3 regions of the Pseudocitrobacter faecalis genome follow, and region 3 is predicted to be linked to each of the others. Evidence: predicted binding sites of a transcription regulator. Region 3 holds the regulator's gene; each other region holds the start of a gene.
What was found. Region 3 encodes PurR, which represses purine synthesis genes. Its sites were predicted from a motif close to CANGCAAACGTTTGCNTG; they were not measured.
Positions count from the first base shown of each region.

Region 1: pyrC (dihydroorotase) is a predicted target of PurR. The motif match lies at 1,718-1,735, and genes of this name have one in related genera.
Region 2: purL (phosphoribosylformylglycinamidine synthase) is a predicted target of PurR. The motif match lies at 2,642-2,659, and genes of this name have one in related genera.

Region 1 covers NZ_CBDDNJ010000002.1:2,422,765-2,427,052, reverse strand. The annotation lists gene dinI (DNA damage-inducible protein I) at 293-535, opposite strand; gene pyrC (dihydroorotase) at 607-1,653, opposite strand; gene ACOXYR_RS12220 (lipoprotein) at 1,808-2,368, opposite strand; gene mdtH (multidrug efflux MFS transporter MdtH) at 2,540-3,748, opposite strand; gene rimJ (ribosomal protein S5-alanine N-acetyltransferase) at 3,980-4,288, shown strand, end outside.
Region 2 covers NZ_CBDDNJ010000002.1:774,340-778,627, reverse strand. The annotation lists gene purL (phosphoribosylformylglycinamidine synthase) at 1-2,566, opposite strand, end outside; gene mltF (membrane-bound lytic murein transglycosylase MltF) at 2,823-4,288, shown strand, end outside.
Region 3 covers NZ_CBDDNJ010000002.1:1,838,418-1,842,705, reverse strand. The annotation lists gene ACOXYR_RS09575 (MFS transporter) at 1-1,095, opposite strand, end outside; gene cydH (cytochrome bd-I oxidase subunit CydH) at 1,257-1,346, opposite strand; gene purR (HTH-type transcriptional repressor PurR) at 1,641-2,666, shown strand; gene punR (DNA-binding transcriptional activator PunR) at 2,663-3,595, opposite strand; gene punC (purine nucleoside transporter PunC) at 3,705-4,288, shown strand, end outside.

The sequences.
Region 1 (4,288 bases), 580 kb from region 3:
TAAATAAAATGCAACACAAATTCCTAAAGCACGCGTTTTGTTGCGCAATAAATCACCATTATGGCTGAGATTTTATTAATGGAATCAGAATAAGGCCAAAAGAAGCGGGGCGGGAAGAAATAAAAAAGCCGGGGCGACCCGGCAAAGAACACAATGAGGGAGCAAATTAATCGGTTATATCCGTCATACTTCAGGTTGCAGATGCGTGGGCGGCGTTCATTCACCCCAGTCACTTACTTGAGTAAGCGCATGGGGAGTCTCTGACTTACCGCCTTCCTGCAACTCGAATTATTTAGGGTATGAACCAGTCATCCGCGCTTTCCCAGGTCTCCTGGAGAATTTCGCTGATCCGGTCTTTGTCTTCTTTTATGCCACCGATAACCGAAAGATTATTTGCCGATGCGTAGCGTACCGACACGGTGCCGCTGCTATCCGGAAACTGATTGTTAATTCGTCGGGAGAGTTCACCCGCCAGAGCGTCAAGCGCGCCAGCGGGGAGGGTTGTGGTTTTAGCAATAGTCACTTCAATGCGCATGGTTGCCCCCTGTATGTGTACTGTATATTTATACAGTTAAAACAAAAAACTTACAACAGGGAGCGGGCGATTTATTTTTTTACCGTCCAGCGCACGGTTTCACCCGCGAGGAAGGGAATCAGGGTGTCGTCAGAAAGGGCAATGCTCTCAACCACCTGGCTTTCTTCACGTACCAGCTCAACGGTCGATTCATTCACCGGCAGGCCATAGAAACGAGGGCCGTTTAGCGAGGTGAAGGCTTCGAAGTGCTGTAGCGCATTCATCTCTTCAAAAACGGTGGCATAGCTGCCAAGCGCGGTAGGGGCGTTAAAGCAGCCCGCGCAGCCGCAACTCGCTTCTTTGCGATGACGCGCATGCGGCGCGGAGTCCGTTCCGAGGAACGCGCGCTCGAAGCCGCTGGCGACCAGTTCGCGCAGCGCCTGCTGATGAATATTGCGCTTGAGGATAGGCAGGCAGTAAAGATGCGGTCGCACGCCGCCAACCAGCATGTGGTTGCGGTTAAACATCAGATGCTGCGGGGTAATTGTTGCAGCCAGCAGTTCATTACCGTCACGGACATAATCTGCAGCGTCTTTGGTGGTGATATGTTCGAACACCACTTTTAGCCCCGGCAAACGCTGACGCAACGGCTCCATAACCGTTTCGATAAAGCGCGCTTCGCGGTCAAAGATATCGATGTCCGCGTGAGTGACTTCACCGTGAACCAGCAGGGGCATCCCGAGTTTTTCCATCCGTTCCAGCACCGGCATAATGGCATCGATACTGGTGACGCCGTGGCTGGAGTTGGTGGTTGCGTTTGCCGGATACAGTTTGGCCGCCGTGAATACGCCTTCCTGAAAACCGCGTTCCACTTCGTTCGGATCGAGGGAGTCGGTGAGGTAACAGGTCATCAGCGGGGTGAAATCGTGGCCAGCCGGAACGGCATCCAGAATGCGCTGGCGGTAGCTGATAGCCGCTTCCACGGTAGTAATAGGCGGCACCAGATTTGGCATGATGATCGCACGACCATAGAGCTCGCTGGTATAAGGCACGACGGTCTTCAGCATCTCGCCATCACGCAGATGGATATGCCAGTCGTCTGGGCGGCGAATTTTCAGAACTTGCGGTAATGCGGTCATGTGTGTGCTCCGGCCTGGTGGGAAATCAGTCATTAGGGCTGTTTTTTGCCGGGCACTAAGGATAAACGTAAACGTTTTCCTTTGCACTCCTTTCTGTAAAAAAAGACGCCCGTCGATTGTTTTCGTCGGGCGTCTTTTTTACGCTGCTAAATCGTTAATCAGTAAACGGGATAATAATTTGCCCTGGTTTTACCTCAATGCCTTTGGCGTATTTTTTGGCCAGCGCTTCACCTTTGCTGGCATCTTCTTTCAGCACGTAAGCCGGTTGCTGATTAAAGTAATTGCGCAGTGACTGGTTCAGATAAGGCACCAACGTTTGTACCACCGATTGCATTTTCTCCGGCGTCACTTTGGCATCAACCACTTCCATCTCTTGCAGGAAAATGGCGCCTTTCTCTTTGTTGAAGACCGGCAACGCTTTCAGTTTCAGGTCAATGGTCGCTTTCTGACTGCCAAACAGCGAGTTTAAATCCAGTTTAGCGTCACCGGTAAGGGTAACTTTATTCGGCTCTTCACGGCCAATGGCGCTGGTAAGATTATTCAGCACGATGTGCGCGTCGGCCACGCCGGGCAGGCCAATATCTTTCGAGAAATTATTGTGCTTTTGCAGCGCCTGATTAATTTCCTGTTCACTCACTGTGTATTGCGTCAGTTGATTACAACCCGCCACCAGGCCGCCAACGATCAGTGCGGCAATGACAAAAAATTTCTTCATGAAGTTCCTCAATATGATGCTGTGCTGTAATCCTGTCCACAGGCAGCTTGCGCTTTCAGTCGTGATTATGACAGCGGAAAAGACTGAAAGTGCCATCTCTTCTTTCTTAGGATGAGATTCTACTGATGGCCTGCGTAATTTGCAGGCCAAAAATTATGCGTAATAAAAGGGTTAAAGGCGGGGTTCAAGCATGCGCGAGGTCGCGCGTTTAGGACTGAATTGCCACCATAAGGCAACGAACGTGATGATGCCGATAAGCCCTAACATCGCCCACGGCAACTCAGGCTGGTTCAGCGCTTTCCCGCTGTCGAACAGCCAGCCGCCACCGGTGTAGCCGAGTGCGCCGCCAAAGGCCAGACCCAGGCGGCTAAAGCCCATGTAGCTGCCGCGCGCGCGAGCATTGGCCAAATGTGCGCTCAGCGTTTCACGCGCCGGTTCCGCAATGATCGAACCGATGTAGAACGTACAAATTAATGTGAACAGCTGTTGTAGTGAGGTTGCCAGACCAATCGGCAAAAGGGAAAGCGTCATGATCAATAGCCCTCCCATTAAACGCTGCTCAAGGCGAAAGCGTTTTTCGCTCCAGCGTGCAATGGGGTAGAGCAGCGTCAAGGACAGCGCCGCCTCAATGGCGTACATCCATTTCACGGCAGAAGGCGAGCCCGCGATATCGTTCACCATGATCGGCAGCATTAGCATTACCTGCACCGCCAGCATGTAGTAACCGGTGAGGGTTAACACGTAGGTGACAAAGCGCTTGTCACGCAGCACCTGTGCAAGCCCTTCGCGTACCGGTGTTCTTACGGTCGAGAGCTTCCACGCCGGGAGGTAGCAGGCGTTAAAGATAGCGCACAGGATAAACAGTACTGCACCCGCGCTACACACCAGGCGGAAGTCATATTGCAGAAGCCAGCTGCCCATCAGCGCACCGATGACTGCGCCAGCGCTGTCCTGCATCATCAATAGTGAGAAAAAACGGCCCCGATGCGCCGGGCGCACCAGTTTCACCACCAGCGCGGAACGCGGTGGATCAAACAGTGTACCGCCGAGCCCGGAGAGTAAGCAGGAGAGCCACAATACCCACGGTTCGTGCGCGACCGCCATAATTGCAAACCCGCCCGCGCGCATCAGCATGCCGGTCACAATCATCGGTTTGGCGCCGAAGCGGTCTGCAATCGCGCCGCCAAAAATACCCAGACCTTGTTGTATTAACTGGCGCAGACCGAGCGCAATCCCGACCATTAATGCCGCCCAGCCCATCTGATCGACAAAACGAATGGAGATCAGCGGAAAGACGACAAAAAAGCCCAGCACAACCAGCATGTTATCGACTAAGAGGAAGTATTTACCCAGGCTCCTTGCCTGCGATACGCGGGACATTTCCCCTCCAGGGGAATAAAAAGAGATGAACATCTCCATTCTGCCGGGTCGCTTCACCTTTTCCCATATTGCCAGCGACAATATTTTTTTATCAAAATGCTGCTTTGATTGAGCTTGTTTATCGAAATCGCGATCGGGGTATGAAAAAAGGTATGTTGCTGTTTTCACAGACCCCCTGCAGACAGGTATAGTGAGTTAACCCGGGTTATTATTCAGGTACAGGAGTAAGAGATGTTTGGCTATCGCAGTAACGTACCGAAAGTGCGTTTGACAACCGATCGTCTGGTTGTGCGTCTGGTCCATGACCGTGATGCATGGCGTCTTGCCGATTATTACGCAGAAAACAGGCAGTTTTTGAAACCCTGGGAGCCCATCCGTGACGATAGCCACTGTTATCCTTCCGGCTGGCAGGCTCGCTTGTCGATGATTAATGAATTTCACAAGCAGGGAAGCGCGTACTATTTTGCGCTGCTCGACCCGGAAGAGAAAGAAATCATTGGCGTCGCCAATTTCTCTAACGTAGTGCGCGGATCGTTCCAC
Region 2 (4,288 bases), 1.1 Mb from region 3:
CAGCCGGTTTATCGCCCAGTTGACGATAAACCTGCGCCAGTGCGGTGGCACCCAGTGCGTTATGGCCCTTGCCGAGGTCAATCAGCAGCAGGGCGTTATCTTCCGTGGAAAGCTGCGGGGTGATGGTATGACGCACATCTTCTACACGGGCAAACGCAGAAATCACCAGCGACAGCGGCGAGGTCATCTCACGCTGTTCGTTACCTTCCTGCCAGCGGGTTTTCATCGACATAGAGTCTTTACCCACCGGAATGGTCAGGCCCAGCGCCGGGCAAAGTTCTTCGCCTACCGCTTTCACCGCTTCGTACAGACCCGCGTCTTCGCCAGGGTGACCGGCGGCAGACATCCAGTTCGCCGACAGTTTGATGTGTTTGATATTGCCAATTTGCGTCGCCGCAATGTTAGTCAGCGCTTCCCCTACCGCCAGACGAGCGGAGGCCGCGAAGTCGAGCAACGCAACCGGGGAACGTTCACCAATCGCCATCGCTTCACCGTAGTAGCTGTCGAGGCTGGCGGTAGTGACCGCGCAGTTCGCCACCGGGATCTGCCACGGGCCAACCATCTGATCGCGTGCCACCATGCCGGTAACGGTACGGTCACCGATGGTCACGAGGAAGGTTTTTTCAGCAACAGATGGCAGGTGCAGAACACGGTTAACCGCATCGGCAATGGTAATGCCTTCACGAACCAGCGCGTCGCCTTTGGCTTTCAGCGTGGTGACATCGCGGGTCATCTTCGGCGTTTTGCCCAGCAGCACGTCCAGCGGCAGGTCGATAGGCTGATTGTCGAAGTGTTTGTCATTCAGAGTGAGGTGCTGTGCTTCGGTCGCTTCGCCAATCACCGCGTACGGCGCGCGTTCACGCTTACAGAGTTCATCAAACAACGGCATCTGGTCAGGCGCAACCGCCAGCACGTAGCGCTCCTGCGATTCGTTACACCAGATTTCCAGCGGGCTCATCCCTGGTTCGTCGCTCAGAATGTCTCGCAGTTCGAATTTACCGCCGCGTCCACCGTCGCTCACCAGCTCCGGCATCGCGTTTGAAAGGCCGCCCGCGCCAACGTCGTGGATAAACAGAATCGGGTTCGCGTCGCCGAGCTGCCAGCAGCGATCGATCACTTCCTGACAACGGCGCTCCATTTCTGGGTTGTCGCGCTGGACGGATGCAAAATCGAGATCCGCATCAGATTGACCGGAGGCCATAGAGGAGGCTGCACCGCCGCCAAGCCCAATATTCATCGCCGGGCCGCCGAGAACCACCAGTTTTGCCCCCACGGTGATCTCGCCTTTCTGCACGTGATCGGCACGGATGTTGCCGATCCCGCCTGCCAGCATGATCGGTTTGTGATAGCCGCGCAGCTCTTCGCCGTTGTGACTGTTCACTCTCTCTTCGTAAGTACGGAAGTAGCCGTTCAGTGCCGGGCGACCAAATTCGTTGTTAAACGCCGCGCCGCCCAGCGGCCCCTCGGTCATGATGTCCAGGGCGGTAACAATGCGTTCCGGCTTGCCGAAATCTTCTTCCCACGGCTGTTCAAAGCCTGGAATGCGCAGGTTGGAAACAGAGAAACCGACCAGACCGGCCTTCGGTTTTGCACCACGCCCGGTAGCACCTTCATCACGAATTTCACCGCCGGAACCGGTTGCCGCGCCCGGCCACGGAGAAATCGCCGTCGGGTGGTTATGGGTCTCGACCTTCATCAGGATGTGCGCAGGTTCCTGGTGGAAATCGTAGCGACCCGTTTCGTGGTCGGCAAAATAGCGCCCCACTTCAGACCCTTCCATGACGGCTGCGTTATCTTTATAGGCAGACAGGACGTGATCCGGCGTGGTCTCAAAGGTATTTTTGATCATCTTGAACAGCGATTTAGGCTGCTGTTGACCGTCGATAATCCAGTCGGCGTTGAAAATTTTGTGTCGGCAGTGCTCAGAGTTAGCCTGCGCAAACATATAAAGTTCGATATCGTTCGGGTTACGCCCAAGCTTAGTAAAGGCATCCTGCAGATAGTCAATTTCATCATCTGCCAGCGCCAGCCCCAGACGCAGGTTAGCGTCAATGAGCGCCTGACGCCCTTCTCCCAGCAAATCCACGCTGGATACGGGTGCAGGTTGATGATGAGCAAACAGTTTTTCCGCATCCTGCAAGGAGTCGAAGACGCTTTCCATCATGCGATCGTGCAGCGCTGCCGCCACTTCGCGCCACTGCTCCGCCGTCAGCGTTGACGCTTCCACATACCACGCGACACCACGCTCCAGGCGCAGAACCTGATTCAGGCCGCAGTTGTGGGCGATGTCGGTTGCTTTTGAAGACCAGGGGGAGATGGTGCCAGGGCGGGGAGTCACGAGCAGTAATTTACCGGATGGCGTATGACTGCTAAGGCTGGGGCCATACTTTAACAGACGTTCAAGCCTGACTCGGTCTTCGTCGTGAAGCGGAGCATCCAGGTCGGCAAAATGGACATACTCAGCGTAAATATTGCTTACCGGGAGGTTGGCTGCCTGAAAACGTGCCAGCAGTTTATTAATACGAAATGCAGACAGTGCAGGCGAACCACGCAGAATTTCCATCATAAGTCTCTCGTCTTCTAAGCTTTCAGTGTGCGCAAGGGGGGAAAACGGGCGCTATTATAGATAATCCTGCGCCCTGACGAAACCGTTTGCGTAGAAATAAAATCACTTCCTGCTTTTACCAATAGATGTGACGTATCTCTCGAATTAGTTGCCAACTGGCGCAATCTTAAGCAAAATGCCGCTCATTCTGTTCCAAACCATAGTCTTCTTATGGTCACTGCACACAGTGATTTTGTTAGCGCAGAGAATTAACTATTTGAAAAAATTAAAGATTAATTATCTGCTGATCGGCATCGTTGCACTGCTGTTAGCAGCAGCCCTTTGGCCCTCCATCACCTGGATCAACCAACCGGCCAATCGCATTGCTGCCATTCAGGCGCGGGGAGAACTTCGCGTCAGTACCATCGTGTCACCCTTAACCTACTCCCGCGTTGACGATAAAGCGTACGGGCTCGACTACGCCCTGGCTGAACAGTTTGCTAATTACCTTGGCGTGAAGCTGAAAGTCACCGTGCGGCAAAACATCAGCGAACTGTTTGATGACCTTGATAATGACAAAGCAGACCTGCTGGCAGCGGGCCTGGTCTATAACAGCGAGCGCGTCAAAAACTACCATGCGGGGCCGGCCTACTATTCCGTTTCTCAGCAGGTGGTGTATCGCGTTGGCAGCTATCGCCCGCGATCGCTGGGCGAACTGAATGCTGATAATCTCTCCATCGCGCCGGGGCATGCGGTCATCAACGACCTTCAGGCACTGAAAGAGACGAAATATCCCGATATCAGCTGGCAGGTGGATGAAAAGCGCAGCAGCGAAACCTTAATGGAAGAGGTGCTGGCGGGCCGTTTGAATTACACCATCGCAGACTCGGTGGCGATCAGTCTTTTCCAGCGCGTGCATCCAGAACTGGCCGTGGCGCTCGATATCACCGACGAACAGCCGGTGACCTGGTTTAGCGTCAATGATGAAGACGATACGCTTTCTGCGGCGATGCTCGACTATTTCAACAGCATAAATGAAGACGGTACCCTCGCCCGACTGGAAGAGAAATACCTGGGGCATGGTGGCGATTTTGATTATGTCGATACGCGATCGTTCCTGCGTGCCGTCGATAGCGTGTTGCCAGATCTTCAGCCGCTGTTTGAGAAATACGCGAAAGAGATCGACTGGCGACTGCTGGCGGCTATCTCGTATCAGGAGTCGCACTGGGACGCTCAGGCAACCTCCCCCACCGGCGTGCGCGGCCTGATGATGCTCACCAAAAATACGGCCCAAAGCCTCGGCCTGACCGACCGTACCGATGCGGAACAAAGCATCGGCGGCGGCATGCGTTATCTGCTGGATATGATGGATAAAGTGCCGGATACGGTGCCGCAGGATGAGAAAATCTGGTTTGCTCTCGCGGCCTATAATATGGGCTACGCGCACATGCTTGACGCTCGCGCCTTAACGGTTAAACAGAAAGGAAACCCGGACAGCTGGACGGATGTGAAACAGCGTCTGCCGCTGTTGAGCCAAAAACCTTATTACAGCAAGCTCACCTATGGTTATGCGCGTGGACATGAAGCTTACGCCTATGTTGAAAACATCCGTAAGTATCAAATTAGCCTGGTGGGGTATCTGGCAGAAAAAGAGAAGAAAGTGGCCCAGGAGATGGCGATTGCCGCCGATTATCCGGCGGTAACGATGGACGAACTGAACCGTAACAATGCTGACTTCTTACC
Region 3 (4,288 bases):
CACAATCGCCCCCATCACCGGCACAAAGCTGTAACCCAGTCCGCCAGAAATCACCGCACCACCGGCTACGGCACCTAAAGCATTACCGAGATTAAACGCGCCAATGTTGACGGAAGAAGAAAGCCCCGGCGCTTCATGCGCAACACGCATTACGCGCATCTGCAACGGTGGCACCACCGCAAAGGTCGCCGCGCCCCACACCACCATACTGAATGCGGCACCGATTTCCGTGCGCGCCAGGAACGGGATCGCCAGCATTATCAACATTAACAGCAGCAGAAAACCTTTCAGGGTACCGCTGACTGAACGGTCTGCAAATTTACCACCAAGATAGTTGCCGATGGAGAAACCTACACCAATCAGCACCAACATCAATGTGATAAAGGCAGGTGTCGCATCCGTGATAGTGTGCAGCACCGGCGAAATGTAGGTATAGAGCGTGAACATCGCCCCCGCGCCCAGCACGGTGGTGAGCAACGCAGACAGTACCTGCGGGCGAACCAGCACCGACAGTTCACGCTTCACGTCCGGTTTCTCACCCGCCCCGCCTTTCGGCAGCGACAGCCACAGACCAATAATCGCAATCACGCCGAGCCCGGCCGTCGCCAGGAACGACATACGCCAGCCGATCGTTTCTCCGAGCCATGTTGCCGCCGGAACGCCGCCGATGTTGGCGATGGTCAGCCCCATAAACATGGTCGCGACGGCGCTCGCTTGTTTATCTTTCGGTACCACGCTTGCGGCAACAACCGATCCCAGACCAAAGAACGCACCGTGATTGAGGCTGGTAATAATGCGCGACAGCATTAACGTAGTGTAATCCGGTGCAATCGCGGAAAGGACGTTGCCCAAAGTGAAAATCGCCATCAGGAAGATTAACGCGTTGCGCCGTGCGCGATGTGAAAGCAGCAGCGTCATCAGCGGCGCGCCAACCATCACACCTACAGCGTAAGCGCTGATCAACATGCCAGCGGCGGGAATCGAGACATCAACCCCTTTGGCAATAACGGGTAATAGCCCCATTGGCGAAAATTCGGTGGTACCGATTCCGAATGCGCCTACGGCTAACGCCAGTAAGGGATAATTCACTTTCATGCTTTGACTCCGGTTTGCCGCAAACGCAAGGCGGCGTGACAACAGATGGCAAAAGCATGACATCAATCACAAAAAAACAGAAGTGAACAAATTAGCAAAATATTTTTGCTGAATTGATAACAATCGAAGAGAGGGAGAGCCGTCTCTCCCTTTAGGATGGGTTAATGCAGGACGGCGGTCAGCGCAGCAGCAACGATCAGCGCCAGCGTAATAACCGTGGTGGTAATTGACATCTTCAGTTCGGTACTCATCAATTTTTCTCCTTATTATCCCCACACCAAAAGTGAGCTATGTCATTTTTGCACACTTAATCGCAAAAATCTTCCCGGATTTCACGCAATAACCGATTTTGCGCTTCCACTTTTGTCAAAGATAAGACAAAATTCGACGCTTATTAAAAAGTGTATCGGCCATTGACCCCCTCCTGTCGTCCTGTGTCGTTTTCCCGGCGAACCGCAATTCATAACATTGCGCCAGGGTGAGTGAAGGCAAACGTTTTCGTATTGAATCGATCAGGGGCAGGCCCGGGTCTGGAGTGAGATGGAATGGCAACTATTAAAGATGTAGCGAAGCGCGCAAACGTTTCCACTACAACTGTATCACATGTGATTAACAAGACGCGTTTTGTCGCCGAAGAGACGCGTGAAGCGGTGTGGGCGGCAATCAAAGAATTGCACTACTCTCCCAGCGCCGTGGCCCGCAGTCTGAAGGTCAATCACACCAAATCCATTGGTTTGTTGGCGACCAGCAGTGAAGCTGCCTACTTTGCAGAAATTATTGAAGCCGTTGAGAAGAACTGCTTCCAGAAAGGCTATACCCTGATCCTCGGTAATGCGTGGAACAATCTTGAGAAACAGCGCGCGTATCTCTCAATGATGGCGCAGAAGCGCGTGGACGGCCTGCTGGTGATGTGTTCAGAATATCCGGAATCATTGCTGCAAATGCTGGAAGAATACCGCCATATTCCGATGGTGGTCATGGACTGGGGTGAAGCGAAAGCCGACTTTACCGACTCGGTTATTGATAACGCCTTTGAAGGCGGCTACATGGCTGGTCGTTATCTGGTGGAACGCGGACATCGCGAAATCGGCGTGATCCCAGGCCCACTGGAGCGTAACACCGGCGCGGGTCGTCTGGCTGGCTTTATGAAAGCCATGGAAGAGATGATGATCAAGGTGCCGGAAAACTGGATTGTGCAGGGCGATTTCGAACCGGAGTCCGGCTACCGCGCGATGCAGCAAATACTGTCCCAGAATCCGCGCCCTACCGCTATCTTCTGCGGCGGCGATATCATGGCGATGGGCGCGTTGTGCGCCGCAGACGAAATGGGCCTGCGCGTGCCGCAGGATATCTCGCTGATTGGTTATGACAACGTGCGCAACTCGCGTTTCTTTACGCCAGCACTGACCACTATCCACCAGCCGAAGGACTCCCTCGGGGAAACCGCCTTCAATATGCTGATGGACAGAATCGTCAGCAAACGCGAAGAGTCGCAGTCCATCGAAGTGCACCCGCGCCTGATTGAACGCCGTTCCGTGGCCGACGGCCCGTTCCGCGATTACCGCCGTTAAGCGTCTTTGCGGACGCTCGAGTCGGGCGTTCGCAACCATTCATTGTTCAGCGTTTCACTGTCCCCTAAATAGTCGAGTAACCAGCTTAGCGCTGGTGAACTGTCGTTTTGCTGCCAGGTCAGACAACAGGCGGCATCGGGAAACGGGTTTTCCAGTGCCAGTGCCGCCCATTCGCCTTTATCAATCTTTGGTTGCGCAAAATGATCTGGCACCATTCCAACGCATAATCCAGCAGATAAACAGGTTTCTGACGATTCCCAGTCCGGTACCACGACCCGCTTCTGGTTATCCAGTAACCAGGTGGTACGTTTAGGTAACGAACGCGATGTATCTTCGCGCACCAGTGACGGCCAGTTGCGCAACACGTCATCACTGAGCGGCCCCTCCATTTGTGCCAGTGGATGCGAGCGGGCGACCACGCACTGCCAGCTCAGCATGCCCATATCCCGGAACGCATATCGCCCCCCTACGGGTATCGCGCGTGTCGCGCCAATCGCCAGTTCAACTCGCCCATCCGCCAGCGCATCCCATACGCCATTAAAAACTTCCTGGTAGACCAGCAGCTCTACATCACTGAAGTGGCGATAGAAATCAACAATCATCTGTCGTGTGCGTTCGGGTTTGACAATGTTATCCACGGCAATCGCCAACTGCCCACGCCAGCCGTTGGCTATTTGTTGACACTGCTGACGGGTGATCTGCATTTTTTTGATAACAGAGCGCCCCTCTTTCAAAAACCATGCCCCTGCAGGGGTTAATTCCACATCCCGGTGACGACGTTCAAACAGCGGAACCGCCAGCCACTCCTCGAGTTGCCGTACTGTATAACTGATTGCAGAAGGCACACGGTGGAGCTCATTTGCCGCGCCGCTAAAGCTTCCGTTCCGCGCGACAGCATCCACAACTTCCAGCGAATATTCAGACCACATTTTCTGCTCACAAAATTTTTGAAACCACTACGCAAATATTAGCGTTTCACAAGGCAGTTTTCACTCTCTACACTCTCAGCCTCCTCATCTGTACAAAAAAGGCGTTTTTATGCAACCTGGGAAAGGATTTTTAGTCTGGCTGGCGGGCCTGAGTGTTTTAGGCTTCCTCGCCACCGATATGTATCTTCCGGCTTTCGCCGCGATTCAAAGCGATCTGCAAACACCGGCTGCCGCCGTGAGCGCGAGTCTGAGTTTATTCCTTGCCGGGTTTGCCGTAGCACAGCTGCTGTGGGGGCCGCTCTCAGATCGCTATGGCCGCAAGCCTGTCCTGCTGATTGGCCTGACGATTTTTGCCCTTGGTTGTCTGGGAATGCTGTGGGTACGCGATGCCACCACCCTGCTCGTTCTGCGATTCGTGCAGGCAGTCGGCGTATGTGCCGCAGCGGTAACCTGGCAGGCGATGGTGACCGATTATTATCCGGCACAGCGAACTAACCGTATTTTCGCGACCATTATGCCGCTGGTCGGGCTTTCTCCGGCGCTGGCACCGCTGTTGGGAAGCTGGATCCTGCACCACTTTGAGTGGCAGGCTATCTTTGCTACGCTCTTTGCCATCACGCTGATTTTGATGATCCCCGCGTTGCGCCTGAAATCCGCTCACAAAAAGGTCACGGTAAGTGGCGATAAGCTGAC